Regions from separate parts of the Microcoleus sp. N9_A1 genome, predicted to be linked through region 1. Evidence: riboswitches for the same ligand, from Rfam matches in the RefSeq annotation. Region 1 holds a riboswitch; each other region holds the start of a gene.
The links. A riboswitch is a leader RNA that binds a small molecule or an ion and turns the genes downstream of it on or off. The one in region 1 is predicted to bind cobalamin.
Positions count from the first base shown of each region.

Region 2: another riboswitch for cobalamin. It lies ahead of metE (5-methyltetrahydropteroyltriglutamate--homocysteine S-methyltransferase); the one in region 1 lies ahead of QUA58_RS01165 (energy-coupling factor ABC transporter permease).
Region 3: another riboswitch for cobalamin. It lies ahead of QUA58_RS02685 (DUF1636 domain-containing protein); the one in region 1 lies ahead of QUA58_RS01165 (energy-coupling factor ABC transporter permease).

Region 1 covers NZ_JAUBRI010000002.1:61,131-66,174, reverse strand. The annotation lists gene QUA58_RS01180 (FAD-dependent oxidoreductase) at 1-601, opposite strand, end outside; gene QUA58_RS01175 (hypothetical protein) at 611-850, opposite strand; partial or broken gene QUA58_RS01170 (Uma2 family endonuclease) at 850-1,611, opposite strand; cobalamin riboswitch at 1,870-2,016, shown strand; gene QUA58_RS01165 (energy-coupling factor ABC transporter permease) at 2,078-2,797, shown strand; gene QUA58_RS01160 (energy-coupling factor ABC transporter substrate-binding protein) at 2,802-3,134, shown strand; gene cbiQ (cobalt ECF transporter T component CbiQ) at 3,131-3,937, shown strand; gene QUA58_RS01150 (DUF2207 domain-containing protein) at 4,311-5,044, shown strand, end outside.
Region 2 covers NZ_JAUBRI010000004.1:166,415-171,458, reverse strand. The annotation lists gene QUA58_RS03285 (hypothetical protein) at 1-2, opposite strand, end outside; gene metE (5-methyltetrahydropteroyltriglutamate--homocysteine S-methyltransferase) at 1-2,232, opposite strand, end outside; cobalamin riboswitch at 2,620-2,766, opposite strand; gene QUA58_RS03275 (iron ABC transporter permease) at 2,963-3,961, shown strand; gene QUA58_RS03270 (ABC transporter ATP-binding protein) at 4,103-4,888, shown strand.
Region 3 covers NZ_JAUBRI010000004.1:41,817-46,860, reverse strand. The annotation lists gene QUA58_RS02695 (GTP-binding protein) at 1-290, opposite strand, end outside; gene cobW (cobalamin biosynthesis protein CobW) at 473-1,507, opposite strand; gene QUA58_RS02685 (DUF1636 domain-containing protein) at 1,897-2,307, opposite strand; cobalamin riboswitch at 2,330-2,476, opposite strand; gene QUA58_RS02680 (serine/threonine-protein kinase) at 2,611-4,653, shown strand; gene QUA58_RS02675 (protein kinase domain-containing protein) at 4,974-5,044, shown strand, end outside.

The sequences.
Region 1 (5,044 bases):
TCAGTGCTCTTGCACTGAGTCCTTGAGTTTCAAAAACGAGGGTGACTGGAAGTTCTGAGTTAGGCAGACCGAATGTTTCAAATCCCTGCAACTTTCTCACGCCGGCAGCTTGAGCTAATTCGGCATTGACAGTGGCATCAATAAATTGCTTGCCGGCATAAACTGTGCCTTTTGATGTGGTTATACTGGCAATTTTTTGACCTTCTTTATTGACTGATTGAATTTCTACTTTGCTGAGGATATCGACTCCAGCTTGTAACAGCATTTCTTTCAGGGCTGCACTGGCTTTGCCGGAATCAAGTGCAATTGTCGTAACACCGGATTTTTGCAGGAATTCTTTATAGATTGCCGGCGGTGAACCAAAGGTATCTAAATTTAAAGATTGTTTAAGTTCTTGACTAATCTGACTTCTATCTAAATAAGCAAGGCCGCCTCTTACCAAATGCCCGCCAATTCCTTCTTGCAAGCTTCCTTTAGACATCAGCAGAACTCGCGGATAACGCTTTGTCCGGCGACGATATTCTCTGGCGGCCGAGATAACAGCTAGAACTCCTGGAACTTCATCACCAAAACAGATGACATCGTAATAACGCAGATCCATGACCATTATTTAATAACCTCTCCTGATTTTCATGTTTTCGAGCTGGATCTCAATGTTTGCCGTCAAACTCTCTGTTTTTCCCAAATCTAGCTCTATCTTTCCTGATTTTTGCGATAAATATTCACATATTTCTGGACGCAGAAACCGGGTTTGTTCCCGAAAATTCTCTGTTGAGGGCGATCGATCGGGCGTTGAAAAACCCGGTTTCTGAGCGTCAAGACTGTGTAAGTATTGTGTCTTTACTGCCATCAGCTCAGATTCTCAGGATCAATCCCCAACTCCCGCAATCGCTGAGCTAATCGATCGGAACGTTCAGCTAATCGATCGGCGCGCTGCGATTCCTGTTGGGCGCGCTGCGATGCTTGTTCGGCGCGCTGCGATTCCTGTTGGATACGTTCTGCTGATTGTTTTACCTGTTCTTCAGGTGTCAGATAGCGTTTTCCATCGGCATCGTACCAATACAACCACTCCCTTGCTACCCCAGAATAGTTTCCCCTTTCACAACCAATTCCCAAACCTATTTCTGGCATCCAAATTGGATTTCCTGACTGTAACTCGTACTTTCCATTGACTAGCTTGTGTACTTCCAAATGAGGTTTTCGACGGCGGCGGGAAGAATAAATGACGTAATAAAGTATGCCTAAATCTTGATAAATCTCCAATTTTGTGCTGTATTCCTTGCGATAAGTTGGGGAAACAACTTCTAGCACGAAAAGTGGCATGACATTTTCATCCCACAGCACGTAACTGGGACGCAATTCTTCGTCGTAAAACCGTTCTACTCCTAAACTTAAGAAAGCATCTGGGACAATGGCAGGTTTATCTGGGTGATAATAGATACCCATATCTATGCCAAAAAACCAGTCCATGCGTTCTGCCCAAAGTATCAGCAAGGTTGCTTTTAACAACCCCGGTATTAGTTATTGCAGTTCGTTATCCACAGGCGTTTCATCCGAATCTGGTAGTTCGTCGGCTGAGGGCAAGTTCCTCGGCAAGTTGTACTTTAACATTGCGGCTTTCCTCAAAACTTACTTAAGATTATAGCCTTTCTCTGTTTGGTGATATTTACCTGGTAATGGGTAATTGGTAATTGGTAAATATTATTTATTGAACGAACCGCGAAGACGCTTTAGGCGAAGTCGCGCGTCAGCGCTAGGACGCGAAGGAGAAGCAGAGAAGAAAAGAGAATAGAACGATGATAGGTAATTTTAATTTACTGAAGTTGAATAATTTTTGTGAAATTTGGGATCGGACTGGCGCGATCGACTATACTAAGCTAATCATTCGGTTCTAATGGGGAGCAGCCATTAGAGGAAAGGGGGAAAGTTCGGTGCAAGTCCGGCGCTGTCCCGCAACTGTAATGAAAGCGATGTCGCTTTCTGAGTCAGGATGCCCGCCGATGTGTTTGTTTACATAGTCTCATCTGCGAGGTTCAGCGTGAAGGCCAGAAATCGGAAATTAGTCAGCCTGGGATTGATGGCTGGCTTGAGTTGTTATATTGTCCTAGCATCGGCAACGCCTGCCGCAGCTATGCACATTTCGGAAGGTTTTTTGCCGGTGCAATGGGCGGCGTTTTGGTGGATAGTGGCGTTACCTTTTTTTATAGTCGGTTTGCGATCGATCGCCCGCATTACCAAAGAACACCCGGAACTTAAATTACTGTTAGCTTTAGCAGGCGCATTTACTTTTGTGCTTTCTGCTTTGAAAATTCCTTCGGTAACGGGGAGTTGTTCTCACCCGACGGGTACTGGTTTGGGTGCGATTTTGTTCGGCCCTTCGGTGATGGCTGTACTCGGCGCTTTAGTGCTGCTTTTTCAAGCAATTTTGTTAGCCCACGGCGGCTTGACAACCCTGGGAGCAAATATGTTTTCGATGGCGATTGTCGGGCCGTTTGCTGCATATTTTATCTATCATTTGCTGATGCGAACTGGCAAGCAGCGGGCGGCAATTTTTTGTGCTGCGGCTTTGGCGGATTTGCTGACTTATGTGGTGACTTCCATTCAATTAGCGTTAGCTTTCCCCGCAGCAAGCGGCGGTTTTGTAGCTTCGTTTATCAAGTTTGCTAGCATCTTTGCAATTACTCAAGTTCCTCTGGCTATTAGTGAGGGATTGCTGACTTTATTGGTTTGGAATTGGCTGCATTCCTACGGGAAGCCGGAGTTGGAAACTTTGAATTTATTGAGACAGGAGTCATAAAGTCATGAGTCAGAAAAATACAAGAAATCACCAATCTACTGCGCGAGAAAATTGGATTTTGGTTGCTGCTGTGGTTGCTCTTGCTGTTCTTCCTCTAGTATTTGTCCGAGGTGAATACGGCGGTGCTGATGGGGAAGCCCAAAAGGCAATTACCGAAATTCAACCGGGCTATGAACCTTGGTTCAATCACTTCTTTGAACCTGCTAGCGGCGAAATTGAAAGTTTGCTGTTTGCAACTCAAGCTGCATTGGGGGCTGGCGTAATTGGCTACGCGATCGGGTTATATAAAGGCCGATCGCAATCTCGACAAAATTCCGATCGCAAAACCTTGGAATGAACCATCAGATTGATAGTCTGGCTTATACAAATAGGTTGCGCGGTTTGCCGCCAGCTCACAAACTATCATTTGCGATCGCCCTTTTAATCCTGTCTCTAGTTTCCCATGCAGCGGTGCAGTTGTCGATCGCCCTCTGGTTGACAATCTGGATCGTCGTTTATGCAGGAATTCCGGCGAAACTCTATCTGCGGTTGCTGTCGGTACCGCTGGTGTTTTTGCTGACGAGTTTGCCTGCTTTGGCGATGGGTGCCGTTGCGGGCGATCGAATCCCGGAAATTCAGTGGGATATTTGGCAAGGTTGGGGAATTAGCACCGGCACTTTTTATCTCTATGCGAGCCGCACTGGGATATACCAAGTGAGCTTGCTGTTTGCCCGCGCCTTCGCATCCACAAGCTGTATGTATTTCATCCTGTTGACGGTGCCATTTACCGAAATCTTGCAGATTCTGAGACAATTACGCTGTCCAGAGTTAGTCACAGAACTGCTATTACTAATGTACCGCTTTATTTTTAGCTTATTGGCGATCGCCGACGAACTTTGGACAGCACAAAACTCCCGCTGCGGCTACCGCACTTGGAAGCGGGGAATGCACAGTTTAGGCATTTTAATCGGTCAATTGCTGCTGCGAACTTTAGAAAATTACCGTCAAGTTTCCCTGACTTTAGCCTCGCGCGGCTTCAACGGAGAACTCCGCGTTTGGAATTCCTACCCTTACAAACCATCGCGCAGATATACATTTGAAGCCGTGTTTGGCTGCACGGTTTTAACCCTGTTAAGTATTGTCAGGATACCGGGCGGTTGAAACCGCGTTTGTACAGAATCGGCGGTTAAAACCGCGTCTATACAGACAAAACCTGCCTCCGCAGGTTGAAGAATCGGCGGTTAAAACCGCGTCTATACAGACAAAACCTGCCTCCGCAGGTTGAAGAATCGGCGGTTGAAACCATCTTATTTTCTTCAGTCCGCGGAGGCGGACATTGTTTGTGTAGACGCGGTTTCAACCGCCGTCTCATCTCGGACATTGTTTGTGTAGACGCGGTTTCAACCGCCGTCTCATCTTTGTGACAAAACCATAATATGACTTTTATGAACTAAATTAATGAACTTTATGAATTGACCTTACTAGAAACCTATTGAATAATAGCAATCAATAGCTACTCAGTAGGAATTATATTATGAATAAACGACCTCTCAAAAAAATACTTTATTTCCTCACCACATTATTCACCATATTTCTGGTCACAGTCACTCATGTAGCCGCCCAAGAACTACCATTCTACTGGGAGAATATCAACGTCTTAATCGACGTTCAGACCAACGGAGATATGTTAGTCACCGAAACCCAAAAATATGTATTCACAGCCGACTACAACACTGAACGATATCGCTATATTTCTTTAGATAAGGTCGATGAAATTAAAGATGTGATCGTCGCTGAAAATAATCAAATAATTCCTAGTAGCACTGGGATTGAAAACAATCAATTTTGGATTCGCTGGCAACATGAATTAAAACCGCCAGACTCACATACTTTTGTGATCAAATATCGTGTTGTAGGTGGATTGCAGTTAGATGGTGGGAATACTCTACTTTATTGGAAAGCTATTGCTGCGGGTCGTAAAGCACGGATCAATAGCGCAAAAGTTACGGTGCAATTACCTGAATTTTTGTCAGATAAATTGGTCTCATTTACGACTTTTGGTGCAGCAGCAGTTCCCCGTCAAGTAGATCCTAAAACCTTTGAATTTGTGGCAAGTCAGCCTATTCAACCGGAACAAAAATTAGAAGTGCAGATTGCATTTCCCCAGCCAGTTTTGAATATACCTCAACCTGGTTGGCAACAAAATGGTAATCAGGGAGGAGAAGGCTCTTTCATAGACAACATAATGGGTCTAGTCTTTTTTTTCCT
Region 2 (5,044 bases), on a different contig from region 1:
ATTTACTTCCTCCCGCAGCGTTTTGGCAGCTTCCACCATATTTTTTAAAGCCGGAATTACTTCTTCCCAACGCCGTGTTTTCAGGCCGCAATCGGGATTTACCCAAATTTGCTGCACAAGTAAATTGGCAATTCCAGTTCGCAACTGCTGCAAAATCTGTTCTGTTGTTGGCACTACTGGACTGTGGATGTCATACACGCCGTTACCCACTTGATAGGTGTAGCCTGCAGCGATGATTTCATGCAGCGTTTGGTTGTTGCTGCGACTATTTTCAATCGAAATCACATCGGCATCTAACCGTTCAATGTCTTTGATAATGTCGCCGAATTCGCAGTAGCACATATGCGTGTGAATTTGAGTCTGGGGATGAGCGACTGCGGTTGCCAAACGAAACGCATCTACTGCCCAAGACAGGTATTCACTCCAGCGCTCTAGCTTCAGAGGTAAACCTTCGCGTAATGCGGGTTCATCTACTTGAATTACCCTCGCTCCTGCTGCTTCTAAATCTGCCACTTCATCGCGCAATGCCAGCGCAATTTGAAACGCTTGTTCCTGTCGTGAAATATCGGTGCGCGGATATGACCAATTTAAAATTGTTACGGGAGCTGTTAGCATTCCTTTAACTGGTTTTTGCGTCAATGATTGCGCTACTTTAAACTCGCGTACAGTCATTGGGGCAGTACGAACGACATCACCGTAAATAATCGGCGGACGCACGTACCGACTGCCATAGCTTTGCACCCAGCCATTTTGCGTGAAGGCAAATCCATCTAACTGTTGTCCAAAGTATTCCACCATATCGGTGCGTTCAAATTCGCCATGCACTAGCACATCCAGCCCAATTTCTTCTTGGAGTTTAATGCTGTTGGCAATCTCAGCATCAATAGCTGCTTCATACTCTGGCTGACTCAATTCACCCTTTTTATACCGTACTCGCAGTTGTCGCACTTCTGATGTTTGAGGAAATGAGCCGATCGTTGTGGTGGGAAAAATGGGCAGAGAAATCTGTTTTGACAGCCGCAAACCGTAGGATAATTCCCGTAGAAAGTCATTTGTCGTAATGCTTTTCATGCGTGACTGCACGGCAGGATTGGCTGGACTAAATTGCTCGAATTTTGTCCAGGCATCGGTAATCTTGGCGCGATCGCTCTCAGTTTCTTCTCCTGTTAAACTGCGTGCCAAAAACTTCACCGCTTGCAGTTTTTGTTCTGCAAAACTCAACACATTGCGGAGAGGTTCTGGCAACTTTGTTTCCCGTTTGGCATCGTAGGGAACAAACTGCAATGATGCCGACGGCTGAATGACGATATTAGGCGTAATTCTTTGAATGTCTTGCAGCACTGGCAGCAATTGTTCTGGACGGATTTGCCAGATGTTGCGGGCATCCACAATGCCAACGCCCAGATGCTTATCTGGGGGAAATCCATATTGCTTGAGTAAATCTAAATTGCGTCCGCGAGTGAAGTCTAAACTAATCGCGGTAACAGGCAATGCCATCACCCAAGAATAAGCTTCACCCAAGTCATCAAAGTAAGTGACAAGATGCAGCGGTAAATCGACTTTAGCAAAGGCTTGATAAGCAGTTTGATAGTGTGCTTTGAAGTTGTTTGCATCTCCCAGAACTAAGGCAGGTTCATGTATCTGCACTTCGGCAACCCCAAGGGCTTTTAATTGCGTCAAGAGTTCGATGTAGCGCGGCAGCAATTGCGCTAGAGAATCTTCCATTGCGCCATCTAACCGACTCAACCGCAGTAGCGTACAGGGGCCAAGAACGATCGGCACTGCCCGCTCCCCTAACGTCGCTTTTGCCCGCTGCACCGTCTCCAGAAAATCGCTGAAATCTGCTGGTTGCAGTTGGGTTGGAATTTCAGGCACGAGGTAGTGATAGTTGCTATCAAACCATTTGGTCATCTCTAGGGCCGGAATTCCTTCTTTGCCCCGTGCCATTGCAAAGTATCGATCGAGTCCTGATAACCCCTGAAAGCGTTTGGGAATTAGACCTAAACGAATTGTCCAGTCAAGCACGTGATCGTAGAGTGTAGTATCGCCTACACCGATGCGATCGATGCCTGTCTGTAGCTGTGTTTTCCAGTTTTCTATTTCTACAGTTTGAACAGTAGACAGTAAAGTATTTGCCTCTAATTTGCCACTCCAAAAACCTTCCAAAGCTTTCTTGACTTCACGGTTTTTACCAATGCGGGGATATCCAAGAGTTGCCGTTAAAATTGACATAATTGCTCCTAATTTGGGGTTGTCAATTGATTCATCAGTCAATAGAAACTCTGTCGGAAACCAAGAGGTATCCGATGCCGAATTTCCGACAGCAATGCCATTAGATTGCAAGGCGCATCAAAGGCAAAAGCATCTGAATTTCCAACAAAGCTATAAAAAAGCTGTTAGAAATTACAGCAGGCAAAGGCCCAGCAAGATTCCTTGCATCTGAAACTAGATAATGCTGTTCATGTTAGTTTTTCAAACTTGCTATCTCGCCCTAGAAACCAATTCCACCACAGGTTTCTCACGGGTTAAGGAGTATAATCGCCGATCGCGCAGCGTCTCTGAAAGAGAATCGAATTGAAAACAAAATGCTGAATACATCCGTACCTCGCAGATGGGTTAAATGAAACGATACAATCGGCGGGCATCCTGACTAAGAAACGATTGTACGCTTCATCACAGTTGCGGGACAGCGCCGGGTTCGCACCGGACTTTCCCCGTTTCCTCTAGTGGGTGATCTCCACCAGAACCGATTACTTCTGACAATACCACATTTCTGAAAATTTGCAACCCCTCAGACAAATAGCGCGATATGTAGAGTTTTTCGATCGTCGGCTGTTCATCTGCTCCCACGGTCGCCGCCTTCTGGTAAATGGGTTATTGTAGTTAACGAGTTCGATCGTTCCGCAAATCTAAACGGAGGACATATCGCACTTTATTTTTTAAATTCAAGTGGTGTAATCTAGTGAATTTGCAAAAAATCTGGCTAAAATATCGAGTTTTTCAGGCAGTTATATTCTTAGGATTGGGTTTGCTGTTAACCATCGCTCTTTCGCTTTCTTTTGGTGCGGTACCGATGAGTACCGATCAATTGTGGCAAGCATTTCTGCACCGAGGCGATGCTGTCAATCAGACTATTTTCTGGGAATTGCGTTTGCCCAGAGTTGGGGCAGCGCTGACAGTTGGTGGGGCTTTGGGAATGTCGGGGGCTTTGCTGCAAGGTTTGCTCCGCAACGGTTTAGCCGATCCTTTTGTATTAGGAATTTCGGCTGGTGCAGGGTTGGTTGCGATTACCATGCTGACTTTGGGAATATTTCAAACTTGGGTGCCTTTGGCGGCTTGGATAGGTGCTATTTTAACTTCGATGCTGGTCTACTTTTTGGGAAAAACTAAAACGGGGATTTCTGTTGAACGTTTAGTTTTAGCTGGTGTGGCTGTGAGTTCTCTGTTTGGGGCAATACAAACTACACTGCTGCTGTTAGCTGAAGACAGCCGCTTGCAAGCTGCTTTGAATTGGTTGATCGGCAGTTTGAACGGTCGCGGTTGGTCAGATTTGCAGGTTGCTGCACCTTATATTTTGGCTGCTTTGCTGTTAGGATGTTTTTTGGGGCGATCGATAAATTTGCTGGCTTTGGGCGACGATTTAGCTGTTGGTTTGGGGGTTTCGCTGGTACGATCGCGCTTGTTGATTGGGGGTGTTGCTACTTTGCTAGCTGCGAGTGCTGTCAGCATCGGCGGATTAATTGGTTTTGTGGGATTGGTTGTGCCTCACGGGGTGCGTTTGTTGGTTGGTAATGATTATCGGTTTGTGTTGCCGCTGAGTGCGATCGGCGGTGCTTGGGTGTTGACTTTTGCGGATTTTTTGGCTCGTTTGGGTGCGGTAGAATTGCCTGTGGGTACGGTTACGGCTTTGTTGGGTTCTCCGCTGTTTGTCTGGCTGCTTTATCGGCGTTCTAGTCAGTAGGAAAGAAGGAAGAAGGAAGAAGGAAGAGGGAAGAAGGAAGAGGGAAGAAGGAAGAAGGAAGAAGGAAGAGGGAAGAAGGAAGACGCAAAATTAATTACCGATTACCGATTACCGATTACCAATAACCAATAATAAAATATAATGTCTTTACAAATTCAAAATTTAACTGGGGGTTACGGCGAAGTTGCGATCGCCCACAACATCACTTTATCTTTGCAACCTGGTGAGTGGTTGAGTCTCATCGGTGCCAACGGTTCTGGTAAGTCTACTTTCTTGAAGTTAGTTAGCCGCATCCTAACTCCGCAGCAAGGAAGTGTGTTGCTTGATGGCAAGGCTATTCATACTCAACCTGCGGCTGTTGTCGCTCAAAAATTAGCGATTTTGCCGCAGCAGCAAACAGTACCGGAAGGTTTGACGGTAAGGCAATTAGTTAGTTTGGGGCGTTCTCCTCATCAGGGTTGGTGGCAGTGGGAATTGAGCAAGGAAGATGCGGAAAAGGTGGAAGTTGCGATCGCTCAAACTGGGATTGAGGAATTTCGCGATCGCCCTGTCGAACAACTCTCAGGAGGCGAACGCCAGCGCGCGTTCCTCGCCTTAGCTTTGGCTCAAAATCCGCAAGTTTTGCTATTAGATGAGCCTACTACTTATTTAGATATTTGCTATCAGTTGCAATTGTTAGAGCTGCTTAACCAACTAAATCTAGAACAAAAATTGACGATTATTACGGTGCTGCATGAAATTAATTTAGCGGCTAGGTACAGTTCGCGGATTGCCATGTTAAATAAAGGGGAACTTTTTTGTGTAGGAACTCCCGCAGAAGTTTTAACTCCTAATAATTTAGCTAAAATTTTTGGCGTAGAAGCTATCATTTTAGAAACTTCTGTAGGCTTGCAGATTTGTGCGATCGCTCCCACTCTTCACACTTAATACTTTTATGATAAGTATAACCTTTTCCTCGCACTAAGTTCCAAACTTATTCAGAATTATTTCTATTAACTTATTGCCCCAATCCGCTATTCTATACTGAGTGCCACAGGCTTTAAACTATTGCCTAGTAGTGGTTCTAAAGGGTAGAATAAAACT
Region 3 (5,044 bases), on a different contig from region 1:
ACTATGTGGTCGAATTTGTCGCGCCGCTTCATCAAGTTGTTGATAATCCGAATTAAGTCGCCTCGGACTGTACAGCAAATGCAGCCATTGTTCATCTCAAAAATTTCTTCGTCGGCATCGATAATTAGTTGGTTGTCGATGCCTACTTCGCCGAATTCGTTGACGATCACTGCAACTTTTTTGCCGTGTTCCTGTGTTAAAATGTGATTCAGTAGCGTAGTTTTGCCTGCACCCAGATAGCCTGTGAGAACGGTAACAGGAACTGATTCGATCGCCCCAGCAGTCACCATACTTGACCTCGTTTATTGTACAATGATAACCATTATCGCTATTTTACACCAGACCTGCTGGGAGTGACCACAATATTAAATAATGTTAATAAATTGTTCGTCAGAGCTTGTAGGGGCGAGTTTTACCAATAATATTTGCTGCAATTCAAAATATCGATAAACCCGCCCCTCTCAGATGACAATTAGTTGTTAATTATAGCTGCAATTCGATCGCGCTCCAACTCTCTACCAATAATCACCAGCTTGGTTTGGCGGAGTTCCGAAGGTTGCCAAGGGCGATCGTAAAAATATTCTATGCGCTCCCCGACACCTTGCAACACCATCCTCATCGGTTTCTTGGGAACCGCCACAAACCCTTTAATCCGATAGATTTCCTCCTGCTGCATCAAGGATTGCAGTTTTTTCACCAAAGCTTCAGGTTCAAACTCGCGATCGGCAATAAAGAAAGTCGAGTTAATATCATCATCGTGTTCATGTTCCTCTTCCGTGTCGTGGTGACTCGGACGAGACTCCAAATCATCCTCAACCGCCGCATTAAATCCCATTAGCACATCAGGGTTAATTTCGCCACCCTTGCAAGGCACAATTTTCACACTCGGACGCAACTCTTGCTGCAACCAGGTTTGAACTTTCTGTTGAGTTTCTTCGTTTACGCGATCGACCTTCGTTAAAAGTACCATATCGGCACAGGCTAACTGGTCTTCAAACAATTCCTCGATCGGAGTTTCGTGATCTAAACTATCATCAGCTTGTCGCTGTGCCATCAAAGCATCGATATCACCGACAAAACTACCGCTAGCAATAGCTTCGCAATCGACAACAGCAACAACACCGTCTACTGTAGCACCGGTGCGAATTTCCGGCCAGCGAAAAGCTTGAATTAAAGGTTTAGGAAGTGCGAGGCCAGAAGTCTCAATTAAAATACAATCAATTTGTTCTCTGCGCTTCAACAATTTCTGCATAGTCGGCAAGAATTCCTCTTGAACAGTGCAGCAAAGACAACCATTTGTTAGTTCTACAATATTGCTGCTGACATTTTCTTCTTCGTCGCAAACTTGGCAATCGCGCAGCAGTTCTCCGTCAATTCCGATTTCGCCAAATTCGTTAACCAGAACAGCAATGCGGCGACCTTGATTATTTTGCAATAAGTGGCGAATTAAGGTAGTTTTGCCGCTACCAAGAAAACCAGTGATGACAGTAACAGGAATTTTGTGCATTGATAATTTTGTGCTTATTTGGTGATGGGACATCTCGTTCCCAGGCTCTGCCTGGGAATGCTAATCTAGAGGCTCTGCCTCGCTGGAATAAAGGAGCGCTTTTAATACGAGGCAGAGCCTCTGCATATGTGTTACCAGACCGAGATCGTAGGTGACAACTTAAGACTGAAATCTACAATAAAAGTCGCTTTTAAGCGAAGTCTAGATCCCCCTAAATCCCCCTTAAGAAGGGGGACTTTGAGAATATTTCTTGTCCCCCCCTTAGTAGGGGCGGTGCCCCCGTGCCCGCCCTTGGTTAGGGGGGATCTAGATTTCGATAAAAACAAGAGAGACGATCGGTTTGACGTTAAGTAGTCACCAATGGGCAGAGCATGGTAACGAGAAAGGCTCTAATTTGCCAGCGGTGGAATCTTTGCTAAAACACCTTTTTTCAGAGCTGGAGGACGCTCAGACCACGGCAACAAACCGTCCGGTTTGGCATAGTATTGACCCGCGCATTCGAGTACCGCCGCGACGCTTTCCGACTCATTTGCTGGTAAATCGCCAAACAGATAAGTGTACTTTCCAACAGCAGCAAAAGACACCGCACAAGAGTGACTGCAAGCACTCATGCACTCAACCTCTTGAATCTCAAACTTATCAGAAAACTCCCAATCTTTAGCGAGTTTCGATAAGTCTTCCATAAATTGTTGACCGCCGCTTTTACCTTCGCGCTTGCCGTTTTTCCAAACACTAGCGCAAGCAGTGCAAACAAACAGACTGTGCTTTGTGCGTACAGCCGTGTTAATTCCATCCATCATCCGTACCTCGCAGATGCGTTCAAAAGTGAGTTAGATATCGGCGGGCATTCTGACTTGAGAAACCACAACGGTTTCATTACAGTTGCGGGACAGCGCCGGACTTGCACCGAACTTTCCCCGTTTCCTCTAGCGGCTGCTCCTCGCTAGAACCGATCGCGAAGTCACATCATACCGCACTTGCCGCCTTTTTTCAAAAAAGTTATGTTTGTAAGAGCGATCGTTTCGTTCGTAGTAAGGACTTTAGTCCTTATAAGATAACGGCTTCAGGACTTTAGTCCTTACTACCAACCATAGTAATTACCTATGAACGCTTTTCCAGACTTTTCCAAACATGGCTATCAAATAAGTCGCGAACTCGGATACAACAGTTTGGGCGGCCGCGTCACCTATCTTGGCACAAAAATTAACACAAAAAAATCCGTTGTAATTAAGCAATTTCAATTTGCCCAATTAGGTGCTAGCTGGGCAGAATACGAAGCTTACGAACAAGAAATTAAAGTTTTGCAAAATCTGGATTTTCCGGGCATTCCCCGCTATCTCGATTCTTTTCAAACTGACAGCGGTTTCTGCATGGTGCAGGAATACAAAAATGCCGAATCTGCTGTCGCGCGGACTTTTTCCCCGCCGGATATCAAGCAAATTGCGATCGCAACTTTAGAGATTTTAGTTAACCTGCAATCTCAGAAACCGCCGATAATTCACCGCGACATTAAGCCAGAAAACTTGTTAATAGATGACGAACTAAATGTTTATTTAGTAGACTTCGGTTTTGCTCGGCTAGGAGGTGGAAATATCGCCGCCAGCAGCGTCGTCAAAGGCACGATGGGATTCATGCCGCCGGAACAAATGTTCAACCGAAAATTAACAAAAGCCTCCGACCTTTACGGCTTGGGGATAACGCTGATTTGCTTGTTAACTGGTACGAAATCCGCGGATGTCGGTAATTTAGTTGATGCCAATTATGGCATTCATTTCCGGCATTTAGTACCGCCATTGCAGCAGGGTTGGATGAATTGGTTGGAGAGGATGGTAGCGCCGAGATTGCAAGACAGATTTCCATCGGCTGCGGATGCTTTAACTGCGCTAGAATCTTTGGATGTCAGCAGCTTGCCGAAAGTGAGAATTGAGCGCGATCGCCTTCAATTCACAGCTACTGAATATGGAGAAACCTTAACACAAACTATTGCCATTAGCAACCCAATTCCCGATACAATGCTTTGTGGCAGGTGGGAAGTCGCGCCACATCCGAACGATCCGCCCCACACGCCCTACGACCACTCTTGGATCTCCTTTGAACCGCAGGCATTTGAAAGCAATTATATCCAGTGTACAATCGCAGTCGATACGAGCAAATTGCTGGCAAGTCAAACTTACAACCGCCAAATCATCTTGCGCGCTAATTCTGAACCCGAAACTCATACAATAGAATTGCAAGCTACAACAGCCCCGCTGCCCGTACCGCAAAAAACTAATTTTTTGTCAGTATTCAGGCTGATTTTTATGTTCTGTTTAATATTAGCAACTTTTATGTGCTGTTTGCTGTTAACATTTTTCATATTTGACTGGATTGATTATAGTTTCGTCTATCCGGTGGTTGACATCTCTTTGTATTCTGGGACTACTACTATCATGCTTCCCATCTGTTTTACGAGTGGCTTATTGGGATTTTTAGTCGCCGAACTCGCCATTACAGCCCAATCAAACAAATATGATTTTAATTGGTTTCTAGCTTTATGTGGAGGGTTAATAGGATTGATTTTTTTTAATTTTATTAGCAGCATATTAACCAGTATTCTTTTAGATATCGGGAAGGGGACGATCGATAATCAATTAATAAGTTTTGTGTATGCTGGGTCAGTGCTGGTTTCGCTAGCAGTAACTTTACTTGGAGCCTTAATACTAGGAGGAAGGATTACGAATGTTACAATCGAAAATATTACGATAGCAGCAGTTATTATGCTGCTTTTATCATTTTCCTTGTATGCTTCTACCGTTAGAGTCTTCTTGATTCTAGCGCTGGCATCCCTGATTTACAAGATAGTCAATTCGGTATTTAACAAGCAGATTGACGAGCAGATAGCCAGACAAGTTCTTGAAGTAGATGCTACCAAAAGAGCTTTTCTCACTGCCGGATTTTGTATGACTTTGTCAGTAGCATTTCTAAACTATTTAAACTTAAAATCTCACTTAGAATGGGTTGAACCCAGAGAAATATTAGTTGTAGGAGGAACGATAATGACATCTCTAGCCGTCACTGGAATTCCGTTAATTGACTCGATCGTTTTTAAACCAAAAAGAATACTTGCCAACTATCGCAAATCCCGACCAAATTTAATTAAACCGTAAAAACTTGTTCGCAGCAAGGACTTTCAACCTCAATGACTGAAGTCCTTACTAAAAACCTTACCAAACATTAAGAGTCTGCATTCCTGCCTGTTGTTGGCGGATTTTTTCGAGAGTTCGCTTTAAATCCAACTCTTAAAAACCTCGCTATTAACTATCACAACTCTCGACCACTAACTATAGCACTCCTAAATCATTTGTGTAATTATTGTAGGGGCAAACCCCCCGTGGTTGCCCCATAAGGCCGGGGTAGGCACGGGGGCACTACCCCTATATCTTTTTACTCATTTAGGATTCCTAAATCAACTATCAACTATTTACCTATGAATGCTTTTCCTGACTTTTCCAACTACGGCTATCAAATAACCCGCGAACTCGGACACAATCGCGCTGG